DNA from 4 places in the Vreelandella neptunia genome. Region 1 is predicted to be linked to each of the others. Evidence: predicted binding sites of a transcription regulator. Region 1 holds the regulator's gene; each other region holds the start of a gene.

Region 1 (8,062 bases):
GCTGACATCCAGTCAGCTGCGGTGGCCATGCCGTTGGTGATGGGGTGAACCCCGCCCCCGGCAACATAGAAGTCTTTCGTTGAGCCGGCGCGCGCCCAAATAGCAATGCCTATATACAAGGCAAAGGAGGCGCCGACGAACAGTAAGTTAATTGCAAACTGGCTCATACCGGCTTACTCCCCAAGGCCAAATTTTTGATCGAGCTTATTCATCTTCCAGGCGTAGAAGAAGATCAGCGCGATAAATGTCAAGATAGAGCCCTGTTGTGCAAACCAGAAGCCAAGATCAGTGCCGCCAACCGGAATGCCGGCGAGCAGTGGGCGAAAAAGGATAGCGCATCCGTAAGACACAAATGCCCAAACAGCCAGGCATCCGAAAATTAAGCGGACGTTTGCTTTCCAGTATTCAGCAGCATTGGTTTTGTCGTCTGCCATTGTGTTGCTCTCCACTTGTGATTTTTAAGGTTGGGAAAGTTCACGAGGAATAGCGTGTGACCCATCAGGGCAATCGCACGTCTAAAGCCACTCAAACATTAGGAGTGGTGAGTCAGCTTCTCTTGGCACGTCACCTTATTATTCGATATGAAATTTCGAGTTAGTTAGCGACGTGCGATTACCCTGCATGACTCATTGTTAATACTGGGCAATAAACGTCAAAAAATAAATCCCAGACTTTGGTATCAATAAACAGCTAAGTGGCTTTGTTCAACCTGCATGTCGTTGAAAATATGAGTTTTTAAAGGCTGTTTAAGCGAAGTTTGCAGGTGTTTGCAAGGCTATGGGACGATAGTCTAGTAAGCAAATAAAAGCAGTTATTGGCTACTTTAAATACATGCACAGCGTTTAATAGGGAGTGACGGTTAGTATGAGTCGATACTTTGGTCGCGTATCAAAAGTCGCTTCGACTTTAGCGTGATAGCTAAAGGTATAACAAGGTTCTACTTGCTACTTGGGAAGTGAATCCTTTATACCCGTACAGCCACCTTCATATAATAATCGACAACAGTTTTTGAAGCGCTGGTGTGGGCCAATTTATGTGGGCCAGTATCGAGTCACGACGTTTATTTATTTTTGCTTATGTCTGCTAGCTCGCCATAAGGCAAGATCCGGTTAGTCGCAGCCCGTTTAATGAGGTTATACCCCATGGTCGATGTGGATCTATCCCAGTTGCCGTTTACGCTTCTTGATGATGAGGGGCGTGACCACATTCGCCGTGGTATTGACCTTGCCTATTTTGACCGTGACGAAATCATTTTAGAGACCGGGCAAGCGGGTGAGTTTGTTTTTCTGATTCATAAAGGCGAAGTGGCGGAAATTGATCCGACGCTACCCTCATCTACATCACGCATTGGCCACTACACGGCGGGGGATCTGTTTGGGGCGATCAGCATACTCAATGGTAAAAGCCGCTACCGCTTTAAGGCTGAGCAGGAGTGTCTTTGTTACCTGCTACCCAAAGCGCTGTTTCAACAGTTGTGTCGCCAATACCCTGATTTCAGCAATTTTTTTCGCCAGTCGCTGACCCATAAAGCGCGCCTGTTGACCGAAAAGCGCGCCGAAGGTGGTGTCACCATGGCGGGGTTTATGTTGGCAAAGGTGAGCGAGTGTATGCGCGAGCCGCTGCTGATGGCGGCGGCGACCGATATTGCCAGCGCTGTAAAACAGCTCAAAGAAAGCCACGCCGACAGCCTGTTGGTAGAGACCCAGGACATCCTTGGCATGGTGACAAAAACCGATCTGCTCAACGCGTTAGTGTTGAAAGGTAGCGCGGTAACATCAGCGGTGGATGAGATCGCCCATTTTAATTTAGTGACCGTGGCGCCGGATCAGTACTTATTTGAAGTATTGGTGCTAATGACCCGCCATAAAGTCTCGCGGGTGGTAGTGATGGAGCAGAACGCCTTGAAAGGCGTTGTAGAACTCACTGACGTGCTTAGCTACTTCTCAAGCCGAAGCTATGTGGTGAGCCTGCAGGTCGAGCAGGCGGCCAATTTGGAGGCGCTTTCGGCGGCCAGCCAGCGCACGCCGGAGCTCGTCAAAGCGCTGATGGCTCAGGGCGTTAAGCTTCGCTTTGCAATGGATCTGCTCGCTGCACTGAATGGCCGTATTATAAGTAAAGCCTGGGAGTTCACCATTGATGAGCGCTACCACGAGCAGAGCTGCATGATGGTGATGGGCAGCGAAGGGCGCGGTGAGCAGATTCTAAAAACGGATCAGGATAACGGCTTGATACTTGCCGATGACACCCAGTGGCCTGATCTTGCCAGCCACATGCAGACGCTCACCGATACCCTGATTCAGCTTGGTTACCCGCCGTGCCCCGGCAATATTATGGTGTCTAATTCCGAGTGGGTGGCTACGGTATCCCAGTGGAAAGGCAATATTGCCAAGTGGGCCAGGGAGCGTGATGGCGATAGTCTGATGAAGCTGGCCATTATGCTCGATGCCCATGCCGTAGCGGGCAACCCCAGCCTGCTTGAAAGCGTCCGTGATGAGTTATTTGAACGCTGTTCGGGCGATGAGCTGCTGCTTTCCTATTTTGCTCGTACGGCGCTACGTTTCTCGACGCCTCTGACGCTGTTCGGCTCCCTAAAAAAGCCTCAGCACGGTATCGATATTAAGAAAGGCGGTATTTTCCCTATCGTTCACGGCGTGCGCACCATGGCGCTTGAGCGGCGCATCAAAGCCACCTCGACGTTTGATCGTTTGGATGCACTGGCTGCTGATGGTCGGTTGGATCGCCGTTTTGCCGATGACCTGGGCGAAGCGTTGGCACTGTTTTCCGAGCTACGTCTTAAACAGCAGCTAACCGCGTTGGAGACGCCTGTCGGTGCTCAAGCCAGTGCCCAGGACGCTAGCTCCCAAAACAGCAGTCGCGCTAACCGTGTTGTAGTGCAAAACCTCTCTTCCCTGGAGCGCGATCTTTTGCGTGAAGCGATGCATATTGTCAAAGACTTTAAGCAGCGGCTTTCCCATCGTTACCATTTGGAGTATTCGTGAGCGGAATGCGGCTGTTAGATCGACATGTGGCGCTATTTAGCGGCTCTCTGCGTACCCTGCTACGTCGCGAAAGCGACCGGCGACGCTGTGCAGAATCCCCCTACGCCTGGCTGTTTCAGCCCTATATGGGGGAGGAGCTGGTGGCGCTTGCCTGCACCGTCACTCCCACGGCCTGCGTACCGATCATTAGCTTGGCAGCAGTGGTACTGAGCCAGCAGCAGGTGCATACCAGTCGTGCCTTTGTAATCACCTTGGGCAGCACGAAGCAGCCCGAAAGTGCAACGCTGCGCCGTCATCACTTGCTATGCGAGGCGGGGGCGGTGCTGCCGCCAAGCAGTGATAACTTGGGCGCGTTAGTGGAATTTATCGGCAATCGTCCCATCGTTGGCTGGCAGTTGGAGAAGCGCATCGGGGCGTTAAATGCACTTCTCACTAAGCGGCTGAATTTTGCTCTGCCCAACGCCCAGGTCGATGTGGCAAAACTGCATCAGCGCCAGCTACGGCGTTTGCACCCGGAGGTCGAGGCGCCCAGCAGCTTCGCCCAGGCGTTGGCGTGTTGGCAAGTGCCCGCCATAGACGTGCAGAGTGTGCTTGGAGAGGCCACCGCCAGCGCACTGCTGTATATGCGCCTGCAGCGTATTATGGCGGAGGTGGCATAGTAGTCTCCTTCATCGTGGCGAGGGCAGCTTTCCGCGAGGGCGCTGTGAACCCCTCCCTGGGCGCTACTTTTGTCATCCATGACAAAAGACCCTCGCTCCAAGCTACCCTCGCACCGAGATATGGTACAGCGTTCAAAATAGTCATTTTCAATTGCGATATCTTGTGTGGCTACGTCTGATTAGTTGGGTCAGGCGGTGAGTGTTGTTAGAATAGTTATTACTTTTTTATCTCACGCCTTCTACCCTCGGCAGTGCTTATACCATGCAAACTCTTGATCACTTTGATCCTGCTCACCTTAATACGGTTGGAGCCACCCCAGCTGACGCTGAGCACGACCAGCCTGAGCTGGCTGATGCGAAGCAGAAGCGTGAATTTAACAAGCTGCAAAAGCGTCTGCGCCGAGAAGTGGGCAATGCGATCATTGATTACCAAATGATCAGTGAAGGCGATCGCGTGATGGTCTGCCTCTCCGGTGGAAAAGACAGCTACACCATGCTGGAGATTTTGCGCAATTTGCAGCGCAATGCGCCGGTCAATTTCTCGCTGGTAGCGGTCAACCTGGATCAAAAACAGCCGGGCTTTCCCGAACACGTACTGCCCGCTTATCTGGATAAGCAGGGCGTGGAGTACCACATTGTCGAGCGCGATACTTACTCGGTGGTGAAAGAGAAAACCCCCGAAGGTAAAACCACCTGCGCGCTCTGTTCACGGCTGCGGCGCGGCTCGCTATATGGTTTCGCTGAAGAGATAGGCGCCAATAAGATTGCCCTGGGTCATCACCGGGAAGATATTCTCGAAACGCTGTTTCTCAATATGTTTTTTGGCGGCAATCTAAAAGCGATGCCGCCAAAGCTGTTATCCGATGATGGTAAAAATATCGTTATTCGGCCCTTGGCCTACTGCAAAGAGGCTGATATCGCCGAGTTTTCGCGGCTGATGGCGTTTCCGATTATCCCCTGCAATCTTTGCGGCTCACAGCCTAATATGCAGCGCCAGGTGGTGAAAGAGATGCTCGCCGAGTGGGACAAAAAGTTTCCTGGCCGTCTGGAAAGCATGTTCAAGGCCGTCACCAACATTGCCCCTTCCCAGTTGGCTGACCGCAACCTTTTCGATTTTGAAGGTCTAGAGGCCAAGCAGGCAGAGCTGCTGGCAGGGCGCATCCAGGCCTATAACGTCAGCTAACCGTTTGCTCTTCCTCTTCGGCGAGGGTAATCAAACGCTGCATATCGAGAATGTTGACCTCTCGCCCGGAGACCGCCACCACATTCTGTTGCTGAAAGCGGCTTAGTATGCGGCTGACCGTTTCAACCGCGAGGCCCAGATAGTTGCCGATATCAGCCCTGGGCATTGAGAGGCGAAAGCTGTAAGGCGAATAGCCTCTGCGACGAAAACGGTCCGAAAGGGTAATCAAAAAGGTGGCCAGCCGCTGATCGGCGGTTTTGCGCGAGAGTAGGCGCATCATGCGTCGGTCATCGCGCAACTCTTTGCTCATGCTCCGATACAGCTGGCCCCGCAGTTCGGGCAACTCTTCTGAGAGTAAGTCCAGGCGGTCAAAAGGAATCTCACAGACGGTGGTGGTTTCCAGGGCGATAACGCTACCGGGGTAGTGCTCTTCGTCAATGCCATCCAGTCCCACCAGCTCACTGGGTAGGTAGAAATTGGTTAGCTGTTCGCTGCCGTTACCTTCAGCGCTGGTCTGCTTCAAACTGCCCGAACGTACAGCGTAAACGCTGGTAAAGGCGTCGCCCTGACGAAACAGCGGTTCGCCTTTTTTCAGCGGCGCGCGACGACGAATAATGGCGTCAAACTGCCCCACGTCGTCCAGCTCAAGGGCAAGTGGCAGGCACAGTGAACTCAAACTGCAGGTTTGGCAGCGAGCTTCATGGAGTAGCGAGCGCCGACGGCTCATGGGTTCCAACATGCTTTGCTCCTTGAGAGAATCCCGCTTATCAATTAGAAAAGCCTTACCTATTGTAGTCGCTTTAGCATGCCTGCTTAAAGATGATTAAACAATCTTTGAGTAACGTTGGCCCGTTTGCTGCGCCAGGTGAGCATCGAACGCCATCGCTATATGGCGAATCAGCAGCTGCCCCATCGGCGTGGCGTTAAGCTGGTCGCCGCTGCGGGTCAGCAGGCCATCCTGCTCGGCGCTCTGCAGGCGCTCAAGCGCTGGCGCAAAGTAGCGGGGGGCATCGATGTTCCAGCGTTGGCTAACGGCGGCCAGGTCAATGCCCATATCGCACATCAGCCGCTCAATCACGTCCCGCCGGATCAGGTCGTCATCACTCAACCGCACGCCACGCCCGGTAGCGAGTTGACCCTTATCCAGCGCCGCTTCGTAGCTTGCCAGATCGCTCGGGTTCTGCGCATAGACGTCATCAATGCGTGAAATCGCCGAAACGCCAAGCCCGATTAAGTCGCACTGAGCGTGGCTGGAGTAGCCTTGAAAGTTACGCTGTAGCGAGCCTTCGCGCTGAGCAATAGCCAAGCTATCGTCAGGTCGGGCAAAGTGATCCATACCAATATGCACATAGCCTGCTGCGGTGAGCATTTCGATGGTGGTGCGCAGAATCGCCAGTTTCTCATCGCCACCCGGCAAGTCATCGACATTAATACGCCGCTGCGGGGCAAAGCGCTCGGGCATATGTGCGTAATTAAACACTGAAAGGCGCGCCGGGTTGAGCTCGATCACCTGGCGTAGCGTGTCGGCAAAGCTTTTTTCAGTCTGAAATGGCAAACCGTAAATTAGATCGAGATTGAGCGAGCGAAAGCCCAAACGATGCGCCTCATCCATCAGCGTTTCGGTAAGTACCCGAGGTTGAATGCGATTAATCGCTTTCTGCACCAGAGGGTTTAAATCCTGCACGCCCAGGCTAATGCGATTAAAGCCGAGGGATTCGAGATGGCGCAGCGTAAACACATCCGCTTCGCGAGGATCTATTTCAATCGCGTAATCGCGATCAGTCGACGACGAAAGGCCAAAGCGGGCATCCAGGCGATCAATCAGGTCGCCCATCTGGTTCAAGCTGAGAAACGTCGGCGTACCGCCGCCCCAATGCAGCTGCTCCACCGGTCGTGATGTATCCAAGTGGCGTGCGGTCAGCACCATTTCACGGTCAAGCCGGGCTATATAGGGCTCGGCCAGGGCGGTGTTTTTGGTTGCGATTTTATTACACGCGCAGTAGAAGCAGATTTTGCGGCAGAAGGGCACGTGAACATACAGCGAGAGCGATCGCTTGCTGGCATTGCTACGCTCCAGCGCCTGGGTCAGGTTGCTAGGGGTAAATTGCTCGTGAAACGACAGTGCCGTGGGGTAGGAGGTGTAGCGTGGGCCGCTGGTGTCGTAGCGGCGCAGTAACGCTTCATCCCACACCGGCTGCATAGGGGCTGCGGCAGCTGCGGGTGCAAGAGGCAATGCAGCGGGGGCATGAACGGGCATGAAGGGGCGCTCCGACGTTAGGAAATGCCGCTAGCCTAACCCGCGACGAAGGCGTAAAGGTTGAGCCACGTCATGCTATTAGAGATTGTGTGCGGTGAGTGTCCACAGCTGCCACAGCGCAAAAGCGATAATTGTCAGCGCTGCCACACTGCGGGTCGCGGGGTGACGTATCAAATGACTGAGTTGGCGGGCAGCGAGGCCAGTGGCAAGTAGTGCAGGCAGGGTGCCAAGCCCAAAGGCGCCCATGAGTAGCGCGCCCTGAAGCGGGTCGGCAATCGCCAGGCTCCAGGCCAGCATGGAGTAGACCAAACCACAGGGGAGCCAGCCCCAGAGTGCCCCCAGGGCAAAGGCTTGGGGAAGGTGCACCACGGGCATTAAGCGACGCCCCACGGGCTCAATAAAGCGCCATAGGCGGCGGCCTACGGCCTCAATTTTGAGCAGCCCTTTCCACCAGTTGGCGATATACAGTGCCATTAAGATCAGCATCAGCGCGGCAAATATCTGCAGCAGCAGGCGTGCCGTAGCAGAAAGGGAAAACAGCGTGCCTAGCAGCGCCACCAGCGCGCCTGCGCTCATATAGCTAATAATACGGCCTGCGTTATAGCTGAGCAGCAGGCCCCCCATGCGTGCCGGGTGGCGCATGCTAGGGGGTACTGCAAAGGTGAGCGCACTCATAATGCCGCCACACATGCCGATACAGTGGGCGCCACCCATCAAGCCGAACACAAACGCCGCCATGAGCGGCGGCAGATCGAGCCCCGTCGGATTCATGAACGGGGCTCTGGGTCGTCGGGTGAGTTTGCATCGGCTGGCGCAGCGTTTTTTTGCTTGGTTTGCTGACGCTGGCGGCGCTGCTCGGGGCTGAGGTCGTTTTCATCCTCATCAAATAGAATCCGGTGCGCCGGACCTTCTAAGTCGTCGAACTGATCATTTTTCACCGCCCAGAAAAACGCCCAGACGGCCA
Region 2 (8,062 bases), 950 kb from region 1:
GTGCCGGTACCGATCGCGATTAGCGTGAACATATTAAGGCTGCGATGCACTAGCGAACGCCATCCGCGTACAAAGAATGGCCAACCTGCCCAGACGACTACCGGCGTTGCCAGCAGCAGTTGAATCCAGTTAGAGGTTTGCTGGGAAATAAAATGCATAAGGCCAAACACGTGGCCACCCATTTCTAGGGCAAACACGGGGAGGGTCAGTACTAGGCCGATCCAGAAACGCCTGGTCATGTCCTTGAGTTCGTCCGAAGGGCCGGTGTCAGCAGAGACGGTCTCAGGTTCCAGCGCCATGCCACAGATTGGACAGTCGCCTGGGCCTTCTCGTCGAACTTCTGGGTGCATCGGGCAAGTATAAATAGACCCCGAGGGTACTGACGCTTGTGACTGTTTGCTTGGCTCAAGATACGCATCAGGCTTGGCAATAAACTTTTCCTGACACTTTTCTGAGCAGAAGTACCAAGTCTTACCCGCGTGATCGGCACGGTGGCGGGAGGTATGGGGATCAACGTCCATGCCACAAACAGGGTCTTTCACCTTTGTCTCGTTATGGTCTTCAGACATCGTTCATTCTCCCCGTTTGGCGAACAAGGCGCATGGCTTCGTGCTCTTCAAGTGCTAAAAGGGAATCTAAGAGCTCTTTAGCCTCAGGAATTTCCGCTTTGCCAACGAGGGTTCGATAAAGGTTTATCGTTTGTTCATGGAAATCAAAAACCTCTCGGCAAATGTCGTCAACACTTAGCGTGGAATAGGGCGCATCGCAGGTACGATGCGTACGGATAGGTTTATGCTCCAAATAGTCATAAACGTAGGTTTTTAATGCTTTCGCGTCAGCAGTCTGTTCAAAGCGCGCCACAACGCGCTGCATTTCCGCTTCCTGTGCAGCTAAGTAATTGAGCAACATGCGAGCGCGCTCTTCTTCGTGTATATCGGCGCAATGAGCAAGGCAAGCTGCAAGATGCTCGTGTAACTGACGGGTCCAATCGATCAATTCACCAAAGGTTCTAACGTCCATTTGGTACCTCCTATAACGCTATTAACGTTAATGAGTGTGAGAGTGCTCGCTATCGTTTGAAGCGTCGCGTTTGGATAGGAAAATCCATTCGCCGAGTAAAAGAGTAGCCATTACTACGCCAGCAACGATGAGCACCATGGGGTCCGAGATGGCTTTTACCCATAAAAAGCCGATTAACACGACAGCATCTAGTAGTATGGCAATGCTAGGAATAACAGGATTAGCCCCCACTCTGTCCTTGAGATGACGAAGCACACCCCAGTGGATGGCCATATCCATGATCAGGTAGAAAATGATGCCTAATGCTGCGATGCGGCTCAGGTCAAAAAAAGCGGTGAGCACTAAGCCAAATACGATGGTGTACACCAGCGTATGCTTTTGTACACTGCCGGGCATGTGGAAATGGCGGTGAGGAACCAGCTTCATTTCTGTCAGCATGGCGAGCATGCGTGAAACGGCAAAGACGCTGGCGATGATACCGCCCGCCGTTGCCAACATGGCGAGAATGACGGTAAACGCAACTGCCGCTTCACCCAGTGCGGGACGGGCAGCGGCGGCCAGGGAGTAGTCTTGGGTTTCGATAATTTCAGGCAAAGATAGGTTGCTGGCAACGGCAAAACCGACAAGGGCATAGATCACCACGCATAGCGCAATCGAGATCGTGATAGCTTTGCCAAGATTCCGCTTAGGATCTTTAAGCTCCGAACCACTATTGGTAATCGTCGTGAAGCCTTTAAATGCCAGTATGCCGAGCGCCGTAGCACCTAAAAAGCCCGTTATCGTAGGCGTAGGTGCATCGTTGCCAGCACCCATTTCGATGGAGTCGGCAATAAACACGCCGACAATACCAAACACTATAATGCCACCTATTTTGATAAATCCGAGCACCGAGGCGACGGTCTCGATCAAGCGGTTGGCGGATAAATTGATCAAAAAGGCTATTAGCAGTAAACCAACCCCGAGTAGGGGCACAAATAGTGAACGATCCCCCAGGTCAAACAACTCAAGCGTGTAGGAACCAAACGTTCTCGCCAAAAAACTCTGTGCGATCACCATGGAAAAATACATCAGGAGGGCATGAAAGGCGGTGGGAAGCGTCGGGCCATACGCTTTCTGTAAATACATGCCAATCCCACCTGCTGATGGGAAGGTATTGGACATTTTAACGTAAGAATAAGCGCTGAAAGAGACAATGACGGCAGCGGCCAGAAAGGCTAGAGGAAATAGCCGACCAGTCATTTCGGCCATTTGGCCGGTTAGCGCAAAAATACCGGCCCCAATCATCACGCCGGTGCCTAATGCAACGGCACCGACCAACGAAAGACTGTTTTCTTTATATTGTGGCGCTCTATCCTGCCCAACCATGAAAGCGACTCCTTGTATTAACGGCAACCACAGCAGCAATAACTGCCGAGGACTCCTGTGCGGTGTTTTTTGATGCTATATAAATTAAATATAGAACCTATGTGCAGCCACATGGCAAATGACTAACGGAAGGTCTGATTTTGCGAGGCCACAGGCAAGCAGCTCTTACCCTAAACTAGCTAGTCTTGCTCCTGGTTGTGTCATGTAGCCGTTATGACTATTAATGACAGCTCCAAGGTTCCTGTTTAGCGTTGTCTTTAACGTTCTGATCGACGAAACGGTAATACTCCTTCTTAAAGCGGTTCCACCGATCAGCGCTGACCTGTATGTCATGGAGCTTGAGAATTTTTTCAACGTCATCGATGCAGAGCCTCAGCGCATCGTAAGCAAGGCTGATATTTCGGTTTTTCTCGTTGTAGACCACCTTATCCATTCCATAGAGTCGGTCGATATCTGACAGCGCTTCTTCAATGCGTTTGGATTTACTAGGCTTGATTTTTAAATTCCGAGTCACCAGTGTGTTTTTGGAAACACCCAAGCGGTGCTCTTGTTGTGTCGTTTTCATGGTCTTTCTCCCAGGCGCGTACATGTATATATAGAGTGGTTCAGTCCTTGTCTATTTTGTTCTTATGACCGCCGTGGTGTTTATGCATGAAAATATGCATCAGTGGGCATGCTGCCAAAAAGAGGAAAGGTAAGAACTGAAATAGGTGGAGACGGTGCTCGGTTCCAATCAGGTATCCCGCCCAAATGACAAACCCAGCAAGTGGCACCCACAACATCAGCAAACGACTACTTGTACTGTTACTCATAATCACCTCAGTAACTCGCCCAAAGAGCCAACAGCAGTTAAGGCCGTTGGTTTGGGAAAAATCAAATAAATAACCCCAATAACAGCATGGATGATTTGTCTGAACGCAACCTGAACAGCATCGGAGGGAAATATGATCCTGATCAAGCGCCTCGCAAAAAGTAGGCGATAATTACCCAAGCGGTATCCATAGCCTCATTCCCATCATCATTAGGTTTTCGGTGAGCGATACAAAGCTTAATGGGTATTTGAATCGCCCCGAGTATTCTAGACACCCGTTAGGCTCTTAAAGTAACGCCTTTCATACTCAACCGGTGATAAGTTATCACTTGTCCCGTGTCGGCGCTTTGGGTTATAGAACATTTCAATGTAATTGAACACGTCACGTCTAGCCGCTTCGCGTGTCGAATAAATCTGTCGCTTGATTCGCTCTCGCTTGAGGAGTTGAAAGAAGCTTTCAGCAACGGCGTTGTCATGACAGTTACCACGTCGACTCATGCTGCCCACCAACTGATTAGCTTTCAGAAAGCTTTGCCAGTCTCCACTGCTGAACTGGCTTCCTTGATCCGAATGCACCATCACCGATCCTTGCGGCTTGCGTCGCCAGACTGCCGATAACAAAGCATCCAGCACTAATTCCGAGGTCATACGAGACTTCATCGACCAGCCAACCACTTGACGAGAAAACAGGTCGATAACCACCGCTAAGTAAAGCCAGCCTTCGTATGTTCGGATGTACGTGATATCCGTCACCCAAGCAACATTTGGCGCTGTTACTTCAAACTGACGGTCTAAATGGTTAGGTGATACAACAGCCGGTTTTCCACCGCCATAGCAGCCAGGGCGTCGTCGGTAGCCCGTCTGGGAGCGTAAACCTTCCCTACGCATCAGGCGGGCCACTCGGTGCTTACCGCAGGCTTCGCCAGCCTCACGCAAATCCTGGTAGACCTTGCGATAACCATATACACCGCCGCTTTCAAGCCACGCATGCTTGACCAATCCCAAGAGACGCTGATCATCCCGGTCTCGATTAGACAGTACTTTTTTGCACCATGCGTAGTAGCCGCTAGGATGCACGGCCATCATGCGGCACAAACGCCGTATCGGATATTGGCTCGCATGGTTTTGAATAAACGCGTACCTCAGTCGGACTCCCTGGCGAAGTACGCGGTGGCCTTTTTTAATATATCTCGCTCTTCTGACACGCGCTTTAGTTCAGCCTTCAAACGACGGTTTTCAGCGTGGAGATCATCATCTTCTTGTCGTTGTTCTACCGGCTTATCGTAGCGCTTGATCCAGTGGTACAAGCTGTGGCCTGACACGCCTAACCGCTCAGCGACTTCGGCAACGCGATGGCCGCGCTCTACCACCTGTTTAACGGCTTCGATTTTGAATTCTTCAGTGTAACGGGGACGGTTCATGGATCCTCCTAGATGCCTTTAGTATAAGGCCTAGAGGTGTCTACGAAACCCGGGGCGATTCAATTACTGTTGCCGACACAGGCGCACTTGAGCTCACGTTTATCGAGGTATATCGCTTTAAAGACAGAACCTGTCACACGGTGCCAACGAATAGCGCCAGTGGCGCAGCCAGCCAGATAAGCGTATCGGCCAGCAATTAGTAGCTTCGGAAGTATCTAGGCGTGAAGGTAAACGTAACTGAAGGGGACTTGGCGCTGGGCGTGCAGGTCATAGTTGAGAAACATGGCGCTAAAGCTCGCTACGCCCTGCAGCTTTTGCAGACCCGGGGGTATGATCGCTGTGGCTACGGCATACTCTAGCACGCGTGCAGTGAATATTATGCACTGAACCTCCCAACTGGCAGAAAAATCGATGAGTAACGCAGTGGCAAAAATTGCCAGCACAGGGCGATAGGTGGTCGCATTAGGGTCTGAAACGCTAACTCCCAGGTGCTCATGAAGCTCTTCATAGCCGCCAATACGTTCATAGCCCAGATATCCCTGGGAAATCGTATCGACATGTTCCTGCTCTGTAAACGCGTCAATCTCTTATCGCGAAGTCAGCAGGTTTACGTTCACCTAAGGCCCATGTGCACGAGCAGGTCAACGATCTACAAGCCAAACGGACATATGTACTCTCCTGTTTGCAACCATAAGCGCGAGCGCTGGAGTGAGTCGTTGTCACCGTTATGAACCTCTTAGTTGTTTATTAACACTATATTGCTTACCTAACATAATAATCTAACTCCCTTCCACAGCCTTCAGATCAAATATGTGGCGCGACGAAAACTTTATTGTGAAGTGAGCCAGTCGATCTTACTAAGCCTGAAGGCGCCTCAGTCGTTAGGTAATAAGTTTATTTTATATGAAATTTGTTAACTTCCATGTCTCAATGTCATTTCCAACAATTGTTGCGACTAAACAATAATTGCTGCGACAATCTCTATGTTGAGTTTACATAGAGTGCGCCTTTGTGACCGTTTCTCTTAAACAATCCAGAACCTTTAGCTTCCATGATGGCACCCTAAAAAACGAGGCAGAGCGCTTGGTCGTTTGGTGGTACGGGCCTATATTTAAGAACAATCGCTTACGAAGCGTCCCTAAAATCCATATCTTCTTAAGAACCATCGACCATGAAAATAACTTAGGAGGCGTGATGAGACGTGAGACTGTCTTAACGCATCTTGGGCTATTGAGAATAGGGTCAGTATGGGAAAAGGGCGTGAGTAGCTCGCGTATTGCCTACGAGGAAAGAAAATTCTCCGTTTCTTTTTCTCCAGGCGGCTGGCGAATTGTCACCTTAGATGATTTACGACAATCAGGACGAAGCCTCTATACCGCTTTTCATGACTCGAACTACTTACCCCAGAAAAATCAGCACAAAACATACCTGATTGAATTTGACCTTCCAGATGGCAAACACTTGCTCATCCCTTGCACAGAATTTTTTATTCGCGTTTACGGCCGATCTTCTGAAATCAAGCGAGTGCTCGCCACTTACCCTTGGGAAGAAGTCAAAAAACGTCTTTATCGACCGCTTGATGCGCCTGCATCCCCAGGTACGTGGCCTGTCAAATTTACCTATCATGTTCATAAACACGATGCCATTTTGCTCGCGCATATGTTGTACGATCCGTATGCCAAGCGCGCTGCAAAATATATATATTCACAATTTGAAACCAGCTCCACGCCAGATGAGATGCTTTTAAAAGCCACCCCATGGTTTCAAGGCAGCGGGGAAATCTCTGTTTCTGGCGTTCCAATTGATGGTGGCAACACATTCCTAGGCTTGCAGATATTAGGCTGTACGCAGCCCGATGGTGCCACGATCCACCGCGAAAGAGAGAAGTCAACGACAGTACCAGCCACCGATGGCGATGATGCTCCCACTCAATTTCCCTATCATCAGCTTCAAGACATCCCCGATGTCATTGACCTGACGGATGATGAAGAGCCCGACCATGGCTCTTCTTGGCTAGACCTTCCTGAGGACGAATTCGTTATTTTAGGTAAGCCTCGCGCCGTCTTGGATAAACGATATACTCGAAAAAATGTGCCCGATACACGAGGCGTCCCCGTTCCGGGTGACGAAACTATTTTCTCCACTGGGGAGCCGCATGGATCAGGAAAAGGGGTCGGACAGGCCTCTATTCATGCTCCTATTACACTGGAATCACAGGGCTTTCTACGTGATATGTGGAATGCGCTTCTCTATTTGCAATCGGCCTATCCCGAAACGATTCGTGGCGTTAGCTGGTTTACCTTTGAAGACGGCTTTAGCACTTCCCCCGACCCTCGGTTGATCAGCCTCGAACCTTTCGAAATAGACGAGGAGGTGGAAACGTCAGTCGCTAATTGGGTTTACATTGATACTCAGACCAAGGTACCTCGCGGGGTGCTCGTCGTTCGGGTGCATGTGTTAGATCAAACGCTCTATCTCATGGAGATCCAACGACGCCCTCCAAAACCCAGAGCTGGCGGTAGCGAGGAGGCATCCAAGCCTCCTTCCTATAAAGGTTTAGTCTTCACGCTGAGCCACCAAGGCAGCTTCGAGCAGTGGTTACGCCAAGTGCTGTCTAACGTGCGGCACGTAGAAGGTGTTGTCCAAAAACTAGTTGGTCACTGCCCAGGATTCGCCGATACGTTCAAGCACCCTAAATCCAAAAAGGAACAGATACCCTGCGAAGCCTCTGTGTTAAATGCTTTTAGCAAGGTCAGTATTGGTCGCAGTGACTTAGCATAGGTACTATTTGCCACCTTTATGAGTAGCGGTGTCTGTTTTGTCGCTAAGAGCAACCTGTACACCCCGTGTGCAGGTTGCTCTTCTGACGAAGAGCCGATACGGCCATCCCTTCAGTGGCGGGCGAGGATCTTCGCTGCGATGGGCGAAGTGATCATTTGAATCACGGCAAAAAAAGCGGCTGGAATCGCGATCTCTGATGGCAAGCCGGAAACAGCGACAAACGCTGCAGCGATGCTGAATTCCTTTTTACTGACCGTGAAAAGATAGGTAATCACCTCTTTGCGATCAGAGGTGAGTAACCGTGAGGACATACCTACCAGGTACCCAATCAAATTGAGGCACAGGGCCGCGCCCGCAATCACAAACGCATACCAGCCATAGCCAATGATCGTGGTGGCATTCGGCCCGACCACGGCGAGTAGGATCAGCAGATACAGAATCGACCCTATCCCTGCATACGCTGAATCATGCCGTGCAAAGAAAGCCGAGAACTTTGTACGCAAGCTGACCCCAATCACGGTAGGAAGAAGCACGATTAGTGTTAATTCAAGAATAATTGATCCAAGCGGCACGTCTAACTGAAGGCCGGTGAGCCATAAAAACAGGGGGTATCCGGATTATCTGGTTGGTATGCGAGAGAGAAAGGTGGCCGACAAACTCAACC
Region 3 (8,062 bases), 120 kb from region 1:
ATATGAGTCACTCTTATTGGCAATTCTTTGAAGCAATTTTATTTAACAATGGAACTTGGTTATGGCTCGCGCTCCGATCGTCCTCGTCGATGGCTCTTCCTATCTGTACCGTGCCTTTCATGCGCTGCCGCCGCTAACGACCTCCAATGGTCAGCCAACGGGCGCGGTGAAGGGCGTGTTGAACATGCTCAAGCGGCTGATTAAGGATTACCCTGAAAGCCCTATGGCCGTGGTGTTTGACGCGCCGGGCAAAACCTTCCGTGATGACCTGTACAGCGACTATAAAGCGCACCGTCCGCCGATGCCTGATGATCTGCGCAGCCAGATCGCGCCACTGCACGCCTGCGTAAAAGCGCTGGGCCTGCCGCTGCTGTGTATTGAAGGCGTCGAAGCGGACGATGTGATTGGCACCCTGGCCCATCACGCCACCCAGGCGGGCCGCGATGCAGTGATCTCCACCGGCGATAAGGATATGGCGCAACTGGTCAATGCCCATATCACCCTGGTGAATACCATGAAGGATGAAACCCTGGACGAGGCGGGCGTAGAAGAAAAATTCGGCCTGCCGCCCGCATTGATTATCGATTTTCTCGCCCTGATGGGTGACAAGGTGGATAACATTCCCGGCGTGCCCGGCGTAGGGGAAAAAACCGCTATCGGCCTGCTACAAGGCATGGGTGGTGGGCTGGAGACCATTTATGGCGATTTAGAGCGAGTAAAAACGCTCACCTTCCGGGGCGCCAAAACCCTGCCCAAGAAGCTTGAAGAGCATCGCGAGCAGGCGTTTCTCTCCTATCAGTTGGCCACCATCAAAGTCGACTGCGAGTTGCCGGTGGGCTTGGACGATTTAGATATTGCCCATCCGGATCGTGAAGCGTTGGTCACCCTGTATAAAGAGATGGAGTTCCGCCAGTGGCTGGGCGAGCTGCTGGAAGGCAAAGACGAAGGTGTGGATGACGTTAAAGGCGGCGAGCCTGCGCCTGCAAGCGCCGAGGAAGTTAGTAGCGAATCCGAGAATGCGAGCACTTTTGTGCAAGCCTCTGTCCGTGAAGATCAGGTCATTCTCGAACAGGCAGACTTCGAGCGCTGGCTGGATCGACTGCAAAACGCCGAGCGCTTCTGCTTTGATCTGGAAACCACCAGCCTTAATTACATGGACGCAGAAATCGTCGGGGTTGGCTTTTCGCTGGAAGCGAGGGAGGCGGCTTATATTCCGCTTGCCCACGACTACCTGGATGCACCTAAGCAGCTTGACCGCAAAACGGTGCTGGCGGCGCTAAAACCGCTGCTGGAAGACCCGACAAAAACCAAGATTGGCCAAAACCTCAAGTACGACATTTCCGTGCTGGCCAACTATGCGATTTCCGTGGCAGGCCCTTTTGCTGACACCATGCTGGCCTCCTATGTGCTCAACTCCACCGCCACCCGGCACGATATGGATTCGCTGGCGCTCAAGTATCTGGGTGAAAAGACCATCTCCTTTGAAGAGATTGCCGGTAAGGGCGCCAAGCAGTTGACCTTTAACCAGATCGCCCTGGAACAAGCGGCGCCTTATGCCTGCGAAGATGTTGATATTACCCTGCGGCTGCAGCAAACGTTGCGTCCCCAGGTCGAAAGCGAAGGGCGCCTGGCCGAAGTGTTAGACAATATCGAGCTACCGCTGATCAAGGTGCTCTCGCGCATTGAACGCAACGGGGTAGCGGTAGATGCCGAGCTACTGCACAAACAGAGCCAACAGTTAGAGCAGCGCATTGGCGAATTAGAACGCGAGGCGTTTGAGCTGGCCGGGCGCGAATTTAATCTCGGCTCGCCCAAGCAGTTGGGGCAAATTCTGTTTGAAGAGCAGAAAATCCCGGTGCTCAAGAAAACGCCCAAAGGCGCACCCTCCACCGCCGAAGGCGTTCTGGAGGAACTGGCGCTGGATTACCCGCTGCCCAAGGTTATTATGCAGCATCGGGGGCTGGCCAAACTGAAGTCCACCTACACCGATAAGCTACCCCGCTTGCTCAATAAAGCCACTGGTCGGGTACACACCAGCTACCATCAAGCGGTCACCGCGACCGGGCGGCTGTCGTCGTCGGATCCCAATTTACAGAACATCCCCATCCGTACCGAAGAGGGACGCAAAATTCGTCAGGCGTTTATTGCCCGCCCCGGCTACCGTATTGTCGCCGCCGATTACTCGCAAATTGAGCTGCGCATTATGGCGCATTTATCTGAAGATAAAGGGCTGTTGGAAGCGTTTGCCGAAGGGCGTGATATTCACACCGCCACGGCGGCGGAAGTCTTCGGCACCTCCCTTGAAAAGGTCTCTGGCGATCAGCGCCGCAGCGCCAAGGCGATCAACTTTGGTTTGATCTATGGCATGAGTGCCTGGGGGCTGTCCCGCCAGTTTCATATCGAGCGCAACCAGGCGCAAACCTATATTGATCGCTACTTTGACCGCTATCCCGGCGTGGCCCGCTATATGGAGCGTATTCGCTCTCAAGCGGCGGAGGATGGTTTTGTCGAAACCGTGCTGGGGCGGCGGCTTTATCTACCGGAAATTCAGTCGCAAAACCGTAACCGCCGCCAAGGCGCCGAGCGCACTGCGATTAACGCGCCGATGCAGGGCACTGCCGCCGACATTATCAAGCAGGCGATGATCGACGTGGATGCATGGCTCGCGGAAGGCGAGTTCGATGCGCTGATGGTCATGCAGGTGCACGATGAGCTTGTGTTTGAGGTAGCCGAGAAGCAGGTCGAGGCGTTTATCGAGCAGGTGCAAAAGCGCATGCAGGGCGCGGCTGAACTGAAAGTGCCGCTAATTGTGGAAGCCGAGAGTGGCGCCAATTGGGATGAGGCGCACTAGCAGCCTGTCGGACTTAACACTGATCTACTGCGAATCCGTGCATCTCGCGACGATCGGTCAAGCCCGACAGGCTGCTAGGTTGGCTTGGAGGGCATTTTGTCGCAACCGTGGAGTGCATGGATAAGGAGTTGATCAAGGTCAAATTTTTGGCTCAGGTGGAGGAATAAGCTTATATCCATCGCTTTGCCTGGGTGAGTTCCAACTTGCGGCTTCCCGGTGGAGCGAGGGGTGTATTTACGCTATCCATCGGGAGTCACTCATGGACATTGTTGAATTATCCAGGTTGCAGTTCGCCTTTACGGCGATGGTGCATTTCCTGTTTGTACCCTTAACGCTAGGGCTGTCGATACTGCTGGCGATCATGGAGTCGGTCTATGTGATGACCGGTAAGACCATTTATCGTCAGATGACAAAGTTCTGGGGCAAGCTATTTGGTATTAACTTTGCGCTGGGGGTAACCACCGGCATCGCCATGGAGTTCCAGTTCGGAACCAACTGGTCGTACTACTCTCACTATGTCGGCGATATTTTCGGTGCGCCTCTGGCAATAGAAGCCTTGATGGCGTTCTTCCTTGAATCGACGCTGGTCGGGCTATTCTTCTTTGGCTGGGATCGGCTGTCGAAAGAGAAGCATCTAGCGGTTACCTGGCTCATGGCGTTGGCAACCAATATGTCAGCCTTATGGATTCTGGTGGCTAATGGCTGGATGCAGCATCCTGTCGGCTCTGAGCTTAACCTTGCCACCATGCGCATGGAGCTGGTCAGCTTTGCGGAAGTGCTGCTCAATCCCGTCGCCCAAGTCAAATTTGTGCATACCGTGTCAGCGGGGTACGTCACCGGCGCGGTGTTTGTGCTAGCGATTTCAAGCTGGTACTTGCTCAAGGGCCGCGAGGTTGCCTTTGCTCGACGCAGCTTCGCTATTGCGTCTGCCTTCGGGTTGGCCAGCGTGCTATCGGTCATTGTACTGGGCGATGAGTCCGGCTATGAGCTGGGGGACGTGCAGAAGGTCAAGCTGGCCGCCATTGAGGCTGAATGGCAAACCCATCCCGCGCCGGCTGCCTTCACACTCTTTGGGCTCCCCAGCGAGTCGAAACAGCACACCGACTTTGCCATCCGCATACCTGGCGTGATGGGTTTGATCGCCACGCGCTCGCTGGATACCGAAGTGATGGGCATTCGCGAGCTTAAAGAGGAGCACCGCGAACGCATCGTCAACGGCCAGGAAGCCTACGCTCTCATGCAGCGCCTGCGCAGTGGTGAGGAGCGCGATGGGGATCAGGCCCGGTTCGAAGCAGTGCGCAGCGATCTAGGCTATGGGCTACTGCTTAGCGCCTATAGCGACGATGTAGCCAATGCGACCACAGCCGAAATTAACCAAGCCGTAGAGGCGTCGATCCCCAAGGTTTGGCCGCTTTTCTGGTCTTTTCGGGCCATGGTCGCCGCGGGTTTTAGCATGCTGGTACTGTTTGCACTGGCCTTCTGGCATAGCGTACGTCGTCAGCCAGAGAAGTCCCCGTGGCTACTTCGCTTTGCGCTGTTCAGCCTACCGCTACCCTGGATTGCCTCTGAAGCAGGCTGGTTCGTGGCTGAATATGGACGCCAGCCCTGGGCCATCGGCGAGATCCTACCGGTGCACCTAGCTATTTCCAGCCTAACGGCCGAACAGGTGCTCACTACTCTGATTGCCATCGGCATCCTCTACACCACCTTCGTCATTATCGAAATGTGGTTGATGCAGCACTTTGCCCGCAAGGGCCCCTCCGGCAGCGGTTACCTGGATGAGGAAACCGACGCTGACTATCCACTCCCAACCCCCACACGGGAGGCATGATGATGGATTACGAAACACTTAGGTTTGTCTGGTGGGTGCTGATTGGCGTGCTGTTGATAGGCTTTGCGGTCACCGATGGGTTTGATATGGGCGTTGCCACCTTGCTCAAAATAGTCGGGCATGGCGACGAGGAGCGCCGGGTGATGATCAACTCCATGGCGCCTCATTGGGATGGCAATCAGGTCTGGCTGGTCACTGCTGGGGGCGCACTGTTTGCCGCCTGGCCGCCGGTTTACGCGGCAGCTTTCAACGGCTTCTATTTCGCCTTGATGCTGACGCTGTTTGCGCTGTTCCTGCGTCCCCTAGCGTTCGATTATCGCTCCAAGCTGGAAAACTCCACCTGGCGCAGTCGCTGGGACTGGGGGTTGACGATCGGCTCCGCCGTTCCTGCACTGATCTTTGGTGTTGCCTTTGGCAACCTTCTTCAGGGTGTGCCCTTCCAGTTCGATGACTATCTGCGCTTGGAGTATCAGGGTGGTTTGCTAGGCCTATTGAACCCCTTTGCACTATTGGCCGGGCTTTTGAGTCTGTTGATGTTCGTCACCCACGGAGCAGCTTGGCTGCAGCTTAAAACCGAGGGCGAACTGCGCAGCCGTAGTGCGGCCATCGGCAGCCTGACAGCGCTGGTATGCGCGGCACTGTTCGTGCTGGGTGGTGTGTGGCTGCTCCTGGGCATTGATGGCTACCAAGTGACTAGCGTCATCGACACCCAGGGGTACAACGATACCACCGGTAAAATCGTGGCGGTGCGTGCTGGCGGCTGGATGACCAACTACAGCCGCTTCCCGCTGTTGTGGTTACTGCCAGTACTGGGCGTACTGGGTTTTGTGCTCTGCGCGCTGACCATGAAGCTGGGTCGCCATGCGCTGGCATTTACCAGTTCGGCTGTCGCCATGGCGATGGTGGTGGTCACAACGGGCGTGACGATGTTTCCCTTCGTGATGCCGTCGTCGCTGAACCCCAATCATAGCCTGACCATGTGGGATGCCACGGCGAGTGAGCTGACGCTCAAAATCATGTTCGTGGTGGTGTGTATCTTCGTGCCGTTGATATTGCTTTATACCGCCTGGAGTTACTGGGTCATGCGCGGTCGTCTGAATGAGCAGTTTATTCGTGATAACGACAAAGCGCTTTACTGAGGAGGGGATCGTATGTGGTATTTCGCTTGGATTTTGGGTGTCACGCTGGCCGCTGCCGTCAGTATTCTTAACGCCATGTGGCTTGAAGTGAATGGCTATGAAGGCGAATCCGAGCATGAGCGGAGCGACTGAAGCCACTGACCCAGCGCAGCGACTGAAGCGATGCCTAGCCCCGCAATGCTGGTGGTTGCGGGGTGCCACGCTGCTGGCAATGATCGGCGTGGTGCTGCTGATTGCTCAGAGTTGGCTGTTGGCCACGCTTTTCCACCATTGGTTACTGCTTTGGCAGGGTAGGGAGTCGACGGGCCATCCGACGGCTTGGCTAGCAGGTCTGGTCATTTGCATCGTGCTACGCCCCTTTCTCCACGCTGGCCGGGAATGGCTGTCTCGTCAGGCCAGTCTGCGTGCCCGTGACGCCTTACGCAGCCAGTTATTAACGCAGCTTGGCCACCTTGGGCCGGTTAGACGTCAGTTTGGCAGTGATGGCGCCTTGGCCACCCAGATGCTGGAGCAGGTGGATGCCTTGGACGGCTACATTAGCCGCTATCGGGTACAGAGCTTGCTGGCGGTGCTAGTGCCCTGCCTGATAGCGGCAGTGGTAGCGCTTTATAGCCCGTTGGCCGCGGGATTGATGCTGATGACCGCGCCATTGGTGCCGCTGTTTATGATCCTGGTGGGGCGTGCTGCTGCGGGGGCCAGTCAGCAGCAGTTCGTCGCCTTGGCGCGTATGGGGGGCCGCTTCCTCGACCTGGTTCGTGGGATGGCGACGCTGCAGCGTCTGGGAGCAACTGACCAAGCAGAGGCCAAGGTCGCCCAGGCAAGTGACGCCTACCGTGTGCGTACCATGCGGGTACTTAGACTCGCCTTTCTATCCAGCGCGGTGCTGGAGTTTTTTGCTGCCTTGGCGATTGCCCTGGTGGCGCTCTACCTTGGCTTGGGGCTACTTGGCCTGTTGCCCTGGGCGAAAGCAGAAGTGCCGGTGCCGTATCAGGGGGCGCTGTTTATTTTACTGCTGGCACCCGAGTTCTACGCGCCGCTGCGCCAATTGGGCAGCGATTATCATGCTCGTGCTGAGGCCGTCGGTGCCATGCAGGTGTTGACGCCGCTGCTGGATGCTAACACTTGGCAACCCCAAGGGGCGCCGCTATTTCCGGTAGTGGACAGCGCTGAGCCCCTGGCCTTGGCATGTTGCGAACTGAGTGTTAGCGGTGAGGGCGGGCGCCTGCGTCTGGCCCCACTTAACCTGACGCTGGCCGCGGGCGAACGGCTGCTAGTGCAGGGGGAAAGCGGGGTGGGCAAATCGAGCCTGTTGCAAGCCCTGCTGGGATTTACCGCCTACCAGGGCAACCTGAAGGCGAATGGTCGCGAGCTTTCCCAGTGGTCTCGCATCGCTTGGCAAGGCCAGCTTGGCTACCTGAGTCAGCAACCGCCGATACAGTCTGGCAGCGTTGGGGAAAACCTACGCCTGGCGGGCCCGGATAAAACAGATGAAGAGCTTGTTGAGGTTCTGACCCTGGTCGGGCTCTGGCCGATTTTACAGCGCGGTAATGGGCTTGCCACGCAGTTGGGCGAGCGCGGACAGGGGCTCTCCGGTGGCCAGCTACAACGTTTGGGATTGGCGCAGTTGCTACTTCGCGATGCTGCGCTATGGCTCTTCGATGAGCCCACGGCGCATCTCGATCCAGATGCCGCTTGGCAACTCAATACATTGATCGGAAAGCTTAGCCGCGGGCGTAGTGTGATCATCGTCAGTCACGAGTCGGCGGGGTTGGAGTGGGTTGACCGCGCAATAGAGCTGACATCAAGAGAGGCCATGGCATGCTGCGGCTAAACAAGACACCTTCTGCGGAACAGCCTGCCACCATCCGGCTGCGTGATTTGATGCTGCTTCGGCGTGGCGGCTGGTCGCTGGCGTTCTTGCTAGGCGCCGCTACGCTGCTGGCTGTGATTGGCTTGCTGGCTATCTCGGGTTGGTTTATTACCGCGGCTGCAGTTGCCGGTACGATGACGGCGACCGCCTTCGGTTTCGACTATTTTCGCCCTGCAGCGCTGATTCGGCTGTGTGCCATCGTTCGCACGGCCGGGCGCTATGGTGAGCGCCTAGCCTCACATGATGCCGCGCTGGGATTGCTCAAGGATCTGCGCTGTCGATTTTTTGTGGCATTGGGGCAAAAACCGTTGCAGGTGGATTCCCACTCATCCCTCACTTCCTGTCACACCACGGCCAGCACCATGCATCGG
Region 4 (8,062 bases), 1.1 Mb from region 1:
GGCGCTGGGCTTAATGCTAATAGCCGCCTTGGTGCGCTCACCCGTCTTGGCGTTATTTCCCCAGATCACCCACTGGACCTATACGCTGAGCATCATCTTCTGGTGCGTGGCCTACGCAATATTCGTAGTGCACTACACTTGGCCGTTGATGCAGGCGCGAGTCGACGGTCAGGATGGCTGAACGAATAATAGATGGCGCCTGCATCCGTCTGGATGCAGGCGTATTAAAACCATTGAGGTATTTAAACGCTCATTAGCGATCAGCCAGGGTGACCCGGGCACCGCCAAAGGCAAGACTGCGTGGGTTAGCCACTGGACGGTTGTTGGTGAGGTGGGTAATGCCTACTCCGCAACGGCCCACCATCCAGATCAGGCAGGCTGTAAAATAGAGGTAACCCAGAGCCCAGGGAGCTACGGCGGGTAGCCCGAGCCAGCCCAGTAGATGCCAAATTCCCGTGAACAACACCCCGCCTAAAAGCCCTACCCAAAACGTTCTAATTTGAAACTGCAAATGGGAAGCGACCCACTCCTCGGCATCGTTTCTCTTCATGTGGGCAATGAGTACCCCTATGGGGGCGGTGACCACCGCTAACACGCTACCCAGAAAGAGCATATAGACAACGATAGCCGTGCCACGCCCGCGGCTTTTCTTAAACGTATTAGAGGAAGTCGACGTTGAAGTGGCCTCTTGAGAAGCGGAGGGCATGGAGGATGGGGAGATAGCCATAGAGAACCTCATTCGGCAAAGTGGGAATCATTAATAGCGCGTTAAAATTCATTTTTAATGCATTTATTGTAGAGCAACTATGCAGAATTTACTTAGCTGAAATTAATAGGGTTGTTTCTAGTGATCGTTAGACATTGACGGTGGGGATACGCATTAGTCCTGCCAACTGCGGGTAACGATTGGACAACACATCTGCCAGAGTATAGCGGTCAAGCACCTCCAGAAACGCTGACAAGGCTTCGTTTAGAATGGGCTGGAGCCGACACGAGGGAGTAATGATGCAGTTGTTATCGCTATGAAAGCACTCGACTAGCTCCATGCCATGTTCCATTTCGCGCACTAGTTTACCTAGCACGATAGTAGCGGGGTCTCGCGTGAGCAATAGGCCACCGTTCTTGCCCCGAATAGCGGTAACGTAGTTCTTCTGGCTAAGCTCCTGAACGACTTTCATCAGGTGATTGCGAGAAATATCAAAGGTCTCTGCGATCTCATTGATAGTAGAACGCTCTTCGCCTTTCACGGCGAGGAAGATCAGCACGCGTATTGAATAATCGGTGAATCGAGTGAGATGCATGGAGTGCGCTTTGCTCCGAGAGTAATCCAACTGTAAAAGAAACATGTTGTATGAACGTTCAGTAAGTTGCAATCAGAACATGGGGGTACCAATACTGGCCTAGGTCAAGAAGGAAAGCGTTAGTGCCTTAGCTCGAGCTGGTCAAAGTGCGGTTTCAAACGGCTTACCAGCGCATTCATCTGAGCTGTAGATGGAGTATTGGCAACTGGCTGAGAATAGGTAGGGTCGAAGCATTGCTCGCTGCGGGCCACCTGCAGCGCATAGTGGCGTACCCCACAGTCGGCAAGACTCAGTGCCAGGCGTTCCACATCGGCAAGCTGAAAATCTTTCCAGTGAATGGTGGTACGGCACTCGAAATTGAGTCCGCTGTCGAGCAAAGCCTCCAAGCTACGGGCATGCAACTGCCAGATGCCGGGACGGCCGCAGATGCGGTCAAACGCTTTTCCGCGTCCTTTTACATCCAGCCCCACCCAGTCGAGGTGCGGTAATAGCTGGGTGAGGCGGTCAGGATAAGGGCCGGCGGTATGTAGTCCCACCTTAAAGCCCAATGCTTTCACTTCCTTTACTGCATCGGACAAATCGGCATTCAGGGTGGGCTCACCACCGCTGAAAACCACCGCCTCCAGCAGGCCTTGCCGGGTGCTCAGGAATTCCAGTATCGCTTGCCACTCCTGGGGTTCACCTCGGCGCGGCGGGATCATGTTGGGATTGTGGCAGTAGCCGCAGCGTAGCGGGCAGCCTTGGAGAAAGACAACGCACGCCAGATGATTGGGATAATCCAGGGTGGTCATGGGCACAAGGCCGGCAATCGGCAGCCGAATCGAAGATAATTTAGTTGTGATGTCGTCAAGTGTCGTCTGCATAGCCATAGTGATATCCCTCTGCTGGGGCGCCTGTCGCCAGACCCCCCAGCCGACGTTAGAGAAAAGTGAAGGCTAGCTACCGAGAGGCGGCGGCTTCAGTAAAATGGCGTCGCTCCTGGTGTTCGGCACGTTTGCCGATATTGAACTGACTTACCGGGCGGTGGTAGCCCATGACGCGGGTCCAGACTTCGCAGCGCTGGCGCTGCTCAGTGGGCAAGCTAGCATATTGAGAGGTTTGCATTAGCGTGTTCCTTAAACGAGTTGAGAAAAAGAGAGGCAAATGCCTCAAGCCGTGGCGGCGTCGATTGCGCTCGCCGTTTTTGCCCAAAGTGCTTCGTCGCACTTGGGGCAGAACTCATGTTCACCCGACAGGTAGCCATGCACCGGGCAGATCGAAAAGGTGGGTGTCACTGTGAGGTAGGGTAAGCGAAAGTGAGAGAGCGCCGTTTTAACCAGCTTGCGACAGGCGGAGGCCGAGGTAATCCGTTCGCGCATATAGAGATGCAATACCGTGCCACCGGTATAGCGAGTCTGTAAGGGGTCTTGATGGCTCAGTGCCTCAAAGGGATCATCGGTATGACCCACCGGCAATTGGCTGGAATTGGTGTAGTAGGGCGCCTCGGGTGTACCGGCTTGAAGAATGTCAGGAAAGCGAGTCAGATCCTCCCGGGCAAAGCGGTGAGTGGTGCCCTCTGCCGGGGTGGCTTCAAGGTTATACATATGGCCGGTCTGTTCTTGAAATTCACGCATCCGCTCCCGGACGTGGTCAAGAAGATCCAGCGCCAGCTGCAGCCCTTGGGCGTCGGCGATATCGCAGCGATCCCTAGTAAAGTTGCGCACCATTTCATTAAGCCCATTCACACCCAGAGTGGAGAAATGATTGCGTAAGGTGCCCAGGTAGCGCTGGGTAAAGGGGTAGAGCCCTTGATCCATTAGTTGCTGAATGCGCTCGCGCTTGAGTTCGAGGCTATCGCGCCCGAGCGACAGTAGGCGATCCAGCTCACTGAAAAGCCCGGCTCGGTCGCCGGCAAAGCGGTAACCCAGCCGGGCGCAGTTGATCGTCACTACTCCCAACGATCCGGTTTGCTCCGCGCTGCCGAACAGACCGTTACCGCGTTTGAGCAGCTCACTCAAATCAAGCTGCAGGCGGCAGCACATGGAACGCACCATGTGAGGTTCCAGATCCGAATTTAGAAAGTTTTGAAAGTAGGGCAGACCGTACTTGGCGGTCAGTGCGAAGAGCCGCTCGGCGTTGTCGCTTTCCCAGTCGAAATCATGGGTGATGTTATAAGTGGGTATCGGGAAGGTGAACACACGCCCGTGGCGGTCACCGGCCTCCATGACTTCCAAATAGGCTCGGTTGATCAAGTCCATTTCAACCTGCAGTTCGCCGTAACTGAACGGCTGCTCCTCTCCACCGATAACCGGTACCTGTTGGCGCAAGTCGTCGGGGCAAACCCAGTCGAAGGTTAGGTTGGTGAAGGGCGTCTGGCTACCCCAGCGCGAAGGCACATTGAGGTTGTAGATGAATTCCTGAAGCGCCTGCTTGACCTGTGCATAGGTGAGGCCGTCCTTGCGCACGTAGGGGGCCAGGTAGGTATCGAAAGAGCTGAAGGCTTGTGCCCCGGCCCACTCGTTCTGCAAGGTGCCAAGAAAATTAACCATTTGCCCGAGGGCACTTGAGAGGTGGCGGGGCGGGTTGCTTTCGGCTCGTCCCGGCACCCCATTGAATCCCTCTAGCAGCAAAGTACGCAGCGACCAGCCGGCGCAATAGCCGCACAGCATATCCAGGTCGTGAATATGCAAATCACCTTCCCTATGAGCTTCCCCCACGGCGTGGGGGTAAATCTCATCGAGCCAGTAGTTGGCTATCAACTTGCCCGAGACGTTGAGGATTAAACCGCCCAATGAATAGCCCTGGTTGGCATTGGCGTGAACACGCCAGTCGGCGCGTTGGAGGTACTCATTGACCGTCGGGGCGACGTCAATATGATGCTTTGCTACCTGAACGCTTGTGGAGCTTTTCACCCAATTCACCTATATATGCTAACTTTAATAAAAATAAATACTATATGTGGTGTTAAAGGGTAAGCGTTCAGGATTTTGCAATAAATGATCCAGATCAAAAATGGTGGGGAAAAATAGTAAGACGTGGTGGCGCCTAGGCTATGGCTTTAGCCAATCATCGTGCGGGTGTTATCCATACCCGGTCGGCCATACCAGTAACCGTCGCAGATTTCAGCATCCACCAGCGTTAAAGGATCGGGAGTAGGTAACCTGCCGTGGCGGGCCTTGTCGAAAGCCTTGACTACCATGGCCATGCCTTCCGCCCGTGGGCTGAGACGTGCCACTGATACCCCCATATCCACCATGACCGTCAGTTCATGGCGCAGATCCTGGCAGGCGCTGGAAAGGGTTTGAATACCGTTCAGGGTAAAAACATCGCGGGATTCTTGTGAACGTAGCACCAAGCCTTCGGGGTACTTTTGGCAGACGAACTTGCAGCGGTCTTTAGGCGTTTGGTGGCGCCGGGCGGTAAAGCAGCGTGATGACCAGGCCAAGGGGAGATGCCCGTAGGCGAATACTTCGCATGGATGGGGAATGCCTGCCTGGTGGCAATCGTGAATAAGCTTGGCCAAATCTTGCTGTGACATTTCCACCGGCGCTTGCCAGCGCTTCATTCCAGCACGTGCCATGACGCCCACTGTCGCCGGGTTGTAGAGGTTGAGCGCAGCACCGGCGATGAACGGCAGTCCGGCACTGGAGAGTCGTTGCAGGGCGCTTTGGTCATTGGCCTCGACGATAAAATCACCGTTGTCACACAGCTTGCGCAAGTCACGCAAGTCGGCTTCGGACTCGATCAATGTCTGGCTGGCGAGTACTACCTGCTTGCCCGCCTGGGTGAGTTCGCGCCCAATGCCTAGCCAGTCGTCCAGTTTCATGTCGCGGCGCCGCGAGCAGACGGTTTCGCCCAGGGTAATAATCTCTACCGGCCAGTCGGCCGCCTCGCGGTAGAAGTCGGCGTAGCGTTGCCGAGTCCAGTAAAAAAGCACCGGCCCGAGGGAGAGTTGAAGAGGGCCGGTTGATAAGGTCGGTGATGGGGGTGGTGTAGTGTTCGGCATAGTAGGCTCCTATTTCCAGCGGCGCTCGTAGGCGCCTAGGGTAGTGATGGCACCTTCGGAAAGCGCGGCAAGGCCGGCCATCCAGGCGGGGTCTGGATCAAAGCGCTCAGGTTGAGCCTCTAAGCGGTTGAGCGCCTGACGCCAGATCCCGGCCACTTTAGAGACATAGGCGGGACTGCGCTGACGACCTTCAATTTTGACGGCGCTAATACCCAGGTCGCGTAGCTCCGGCAATAGCTCCAGGGTATTGAGGCTGGTGGGTTCCTCAATGGCGTGATAGGTCTCGCCCGCCACCTCGAAGCGACCCTTGCATAGGGTGGGGTAGCCCGCGCGCTCGCCTTCGGCGTAGCGGTCGATAAGAACATTGTTAAGGCGCGACTCTAAGCCCTCAGGCGTTTCTTCCCAGCGGACATGGGCCGCTGGCGAGCAGACGCCCCTGGTATTGGGCGATTCGCCGGTCAGGTAGGAGGAGAGATAGCAGCGTCCTTCGGCCATGATGCACAGGCTGCCGAAAGCGAACACCTCCAGTTCTACCGGTGTTTGCTTGGCCAGGTCGCGTACCTGAGTGATTGACAGCACCCTTGGCAGTACGGCGCGCTTGATGCCGAAATGCTGGTGGTAAAAGCGTAGCGCTTCATGGCTGGTCGCCGAACCCTGCACTGAAAGGTGCCGCGAGATCTCGGGGTGATGGCGAGTAGCGTAGTCGAGCAGTCCCATATCGGCGAGAATCAGCGCATCCACGCCCAGTTCGGCGGCCTGGTCTACGGCCTGAGTCCAGTGTTGCCAGCCATCGGGCTGGGGATAGGTATTAATGGCGCAAAAAACGCGTTTGCCATGTCGGTGGGCGTAATCGATCCCCTCGCGGGCACGTTTGTCGGTAAAGTTTAGCCCTGCGAATTGCCGTGCGTTGGTTATGTTCTGGAAACCGAAATAGACAGCGTCGGCACCTTCATCTACAGCGCGCTTGAGGGCGGGCAGGTTACCAGCGGGACATACAAGCTCCATAGCGAGACTCCTTGCGGGGAAAGTCCGAGCATTTTAGTCACCTATTTTTTGTCGGCTTTTGACACAGGTCATATCGGGGTGGCTTTCAAAAGAGGATAACGCTGCAGAGTAGGCAAGCTGGATGCAGGCAGTTTTTAAAACGTATATTGTATGAATATTAACCAATGCTTGCTGCACCCACTTCCAGAGATCTTTTTAAGAGATCTTTTTAAGAGACCTTTTTCAGAGAACTCTTCTAGAGCCCCTTTTCAGAGACCTATTCCAATCATGCAAGATGAACTGCTCTTCAATCGCCCCCTGGTAGAGAAATATGACCGCCCAGGCCCGCGGTACACTTCTTATCCCACTGCGCCCCAGTTTCATGCTGCGTTTGCCGAGGATGAATACCGTAGCGCCGCCGAGCGCAGTAATCGGGTCGCAGTACCCAAGCCGCTTTCGGTCTATGTGCATATCCCGTTCTGCAAAAGCCTGTGCTACTACTGCGCCTGCAACAAAATCATTACTCATAATACCGAACGAGCCGCCGAATACCTCCAGTGGTTAAAACAGGAGATACGTGTTCAGGGAGCGCTGTTCGATACCACCCGGCAAATGACCCAATTACACCTGGGCGGCGGCACCCCAACCTACTTAAGCAACGCCCAGCTAAGCGAACTGATGACGGCGCTGGACGAAGCGTTTCACTTCGCTGCACCTGAAGAGCGCGAATTCTCGCTGGAGGTAGACCCCCGCACCGTGACCCCCGAACAGGTGTACGAGCTCTACACGCTGGGCTTCAATCGGTTGAGTTTCGGGGTTCAGGACTTCGATCACGACGTGCAGCAAGCGGTCAATCGCGTCCAGAGCGAAGAGCAGGTAGTATCCCTGGTCAAGGCTGCCCGCGAGGCGGGGTTTGAATCGGTCAGCGTTGACCTGATCTACGGTTTGCCGCTGCAGACGGTGGCGAGTTTCGATACGACGCTAACCAAGATTATTGACCTGCAACCGGATCGCATTGCCGCTTATAGCTACGCTCATCTGCCCGAACTGTTTAAAGCTCAGCGGCTAATTCGCCCCGAAGACATGCCGCCACCCGAGCGCAAGCTGGAGCTACTGGAGCTTACGATTAACCGGCTGACCTCTGCAGGATATGTCTACATCGGCATGGATCACTTCGCCCTTCCGAATGACGAGCTGAGCCTGGCCCGTGAAAATGGCACTCTGCAGCGCAATTTTCAGGGCTACTCTACCCACGCCGACTGCGACATGATTGGGCTGGGCATTACCTCGATTGGTAAGGTGGGCGATACCTATAGCCAAAACGTCAAGGAAACTGCCCAGTATCAGCATCGTTTGGATGCAGGGCGTTTACCGGTCTTCCGTGGCTATCGCCTTAGCGATGACGACCGCCTCCGCCGCGATGTCATTAATACCCTGATGTGTCACGGCCGACTTGAATTTGCCGCTATCGAAGCCTGGCACAATATCGATTTTCGCAGCTACTTCGCGAGTGCCTTGGCGAGCCTCGAAGAGATGGCGGACGACGGACTAATTGCTTTGCGCGACCATGAAATCGAGGTGCTGCCGTCGGGGCGATTGATGATCCGCAACCTGGCCATGGCGTTCGACGCCTACCTGAAACCAACGGAAAACCGTTATTCGCGCACGGTGTAATTTCAACAGCGCCAACCGTCTATTCCTTTACGTTGGCCGCTCTATCACCTTGGGGGTAGATAGGGTGTATATGGAGGTAATCACGCAGTAATTCGCTTGTCGATCACGCAGAATCTAC

The links. Region 1 encodes FNR, which switches genes on or off when oxygen is low (the NO sensors DNR and NnrR bind a similar motif). Its sites were predicted from a motif close to TTGATNTANATCAA; they were not measured.
Region 2: SR894_RS20040 (DUF2933 domain-containing protein) is a predicted target of FNR. The motif match lies at 3,330-3,343, and genes of this name have one in related genera.
Region 3: SR894_RS16460 (cytochrome ubiquinol oxidase subunit I) is a predicted target of FNR. The motif match lies at 2,980-2,993, and genes of this name have one in related genera.
Region 4: SR894_RS10750 (ribonucleoside triphosphate reductase) is a predicted target of FNR. The motif match lies at 4,277-4,290, and genes of this name have one in related genera.

The regions. Positions count from the first base shown of each region.
Region 1 covers NZ_CP140255.1:3,407,544-3,415,605, reverse strand. The annotation lists gene SR894_RS15945 (sodium:solute symporter family protein) at 1-167, opposite strand, end outside; gene SR894_RS15940 (DUF4212 domain-containing protein) at 174-434, opposite strand; gene SR894_RS15935 (DUF294 nucleotidyltransferase-like domain-containing protein) at 1,143-2,999, shown strand; gene SR894_RS15930 (3'-5' exonuclease family protein) at 3,005-3,658, shown strand; gene ttcA (tRNA 2-thiocytidine(32) synthetase TtcA) at 3,921-4,841, shown strand; gene fnr (fumarate/nitrate reduction transcriptional regulator Fnr) at 4,834-5,580, opposite strand; gene hemN (oxygen-independent coproporphyrinogen III oxidase) at 5,665-7,098, opposite strand; gene SR894_RS15910 (sulfite exporter TauE/SafE family protein) at 7,177-7,869, opposite strand; gene ccoS (cbb3-type cytochrome oxidase assembly protein CcoS) at 7,866-8,062, opposite strand, start outside.
Region 2 covers NZ_CP140255.1:4,361,456-4,369,517, forward strand. The annotation lists gene SR894_RS20020 (heavy metal translocating P-type ATPase) at 1-569, opposite strand, end outside; gene SR894_RS20025 (hypothetical protein) at 562-1,020, opposite strand; gene SR894_RS20030 (APC family permease) at 1,048-2,385, opposite strand; gene SR894_RS20035 (hypothetical protein) at 2,606-2,950, opposite strand; gene SR894_RS20040 (DUF2933 domain-containing protein) at 2,991-3,197, opposite strand; one part of gene SR894_RS20045 (IS3 family transposase) at 3,464-4,380, opposite strand; one part of gene SR894_RS20045 (IS3 family transposase) at 4,380-4,617, opposite strand; gene SR894_RS20050 (hypothetical protein) at 5,629-7,398, shown strand; gene SR894_RS20055 (bile acid:sodium symporter family protein) at 7,509-8,003, opposite strand.
Region 3 covers NZ_CP140255.1:3,528,861-3,536,922, reverse strand. The annotation lists gene polA (DNA polymerase I) at 62-2,851, shown strand; gene SR894_RS16460 (cytochrome ubiquinol oxidase subunit I) at 3,111-4,682, shown strand; gene cydB (cytochrome d ubiquinol oxidase subunit II) at 4,679-5,821, shown strand; gene cydX (cytochrome bd-I oxidase subunit CydX) at 5,834-5,953, shown strand; gene cydD (thiol reductant ABC exporter subunit CydD) at 5,937-7,652, shown strand; gene cydC (thiol reductant ABC exporter subunit CydC) at 7,640-8,062, shown strand, end outside.
Region 4 covers NZ_CP140255.1:2,313,246-2,321,307, reverse strand. The annotation lists gene SR894_RS10775 (NnrS family protein) at 1-181, shown strand, start outside; gene SR894_RS10770 (DUF4870 family protein) at 254-727, opposite strand; gene SR894_RS10765 (Rrf2 family transcriptional regulator) at 855-1,301, opposite strand; gene SR894_RS10760 (anaerobic ribonucleoside-triphosphate reductase activating protein) at 1,421-2,170, opposite strand; gene nrdD (anaerobic ribonucleoside-triphosphate reductase) at 2,241-2,405, opposite strand; gene SR894_RS10750 (ribonucleoside triphosphate reductase) at 2,450-4,201, opposite strand; gene SR894_RS10745 (U32 family peptidase) at 4,339-5,286, opposite strand; gene ubiU (ubiquinone anaerobic biosynthesis protein UbiU) at 5,296-6,291, opposite strand; gene hemN (oxygen-independent coproporphyrinogen III oxidase) at 6,559-7,944, shown strand.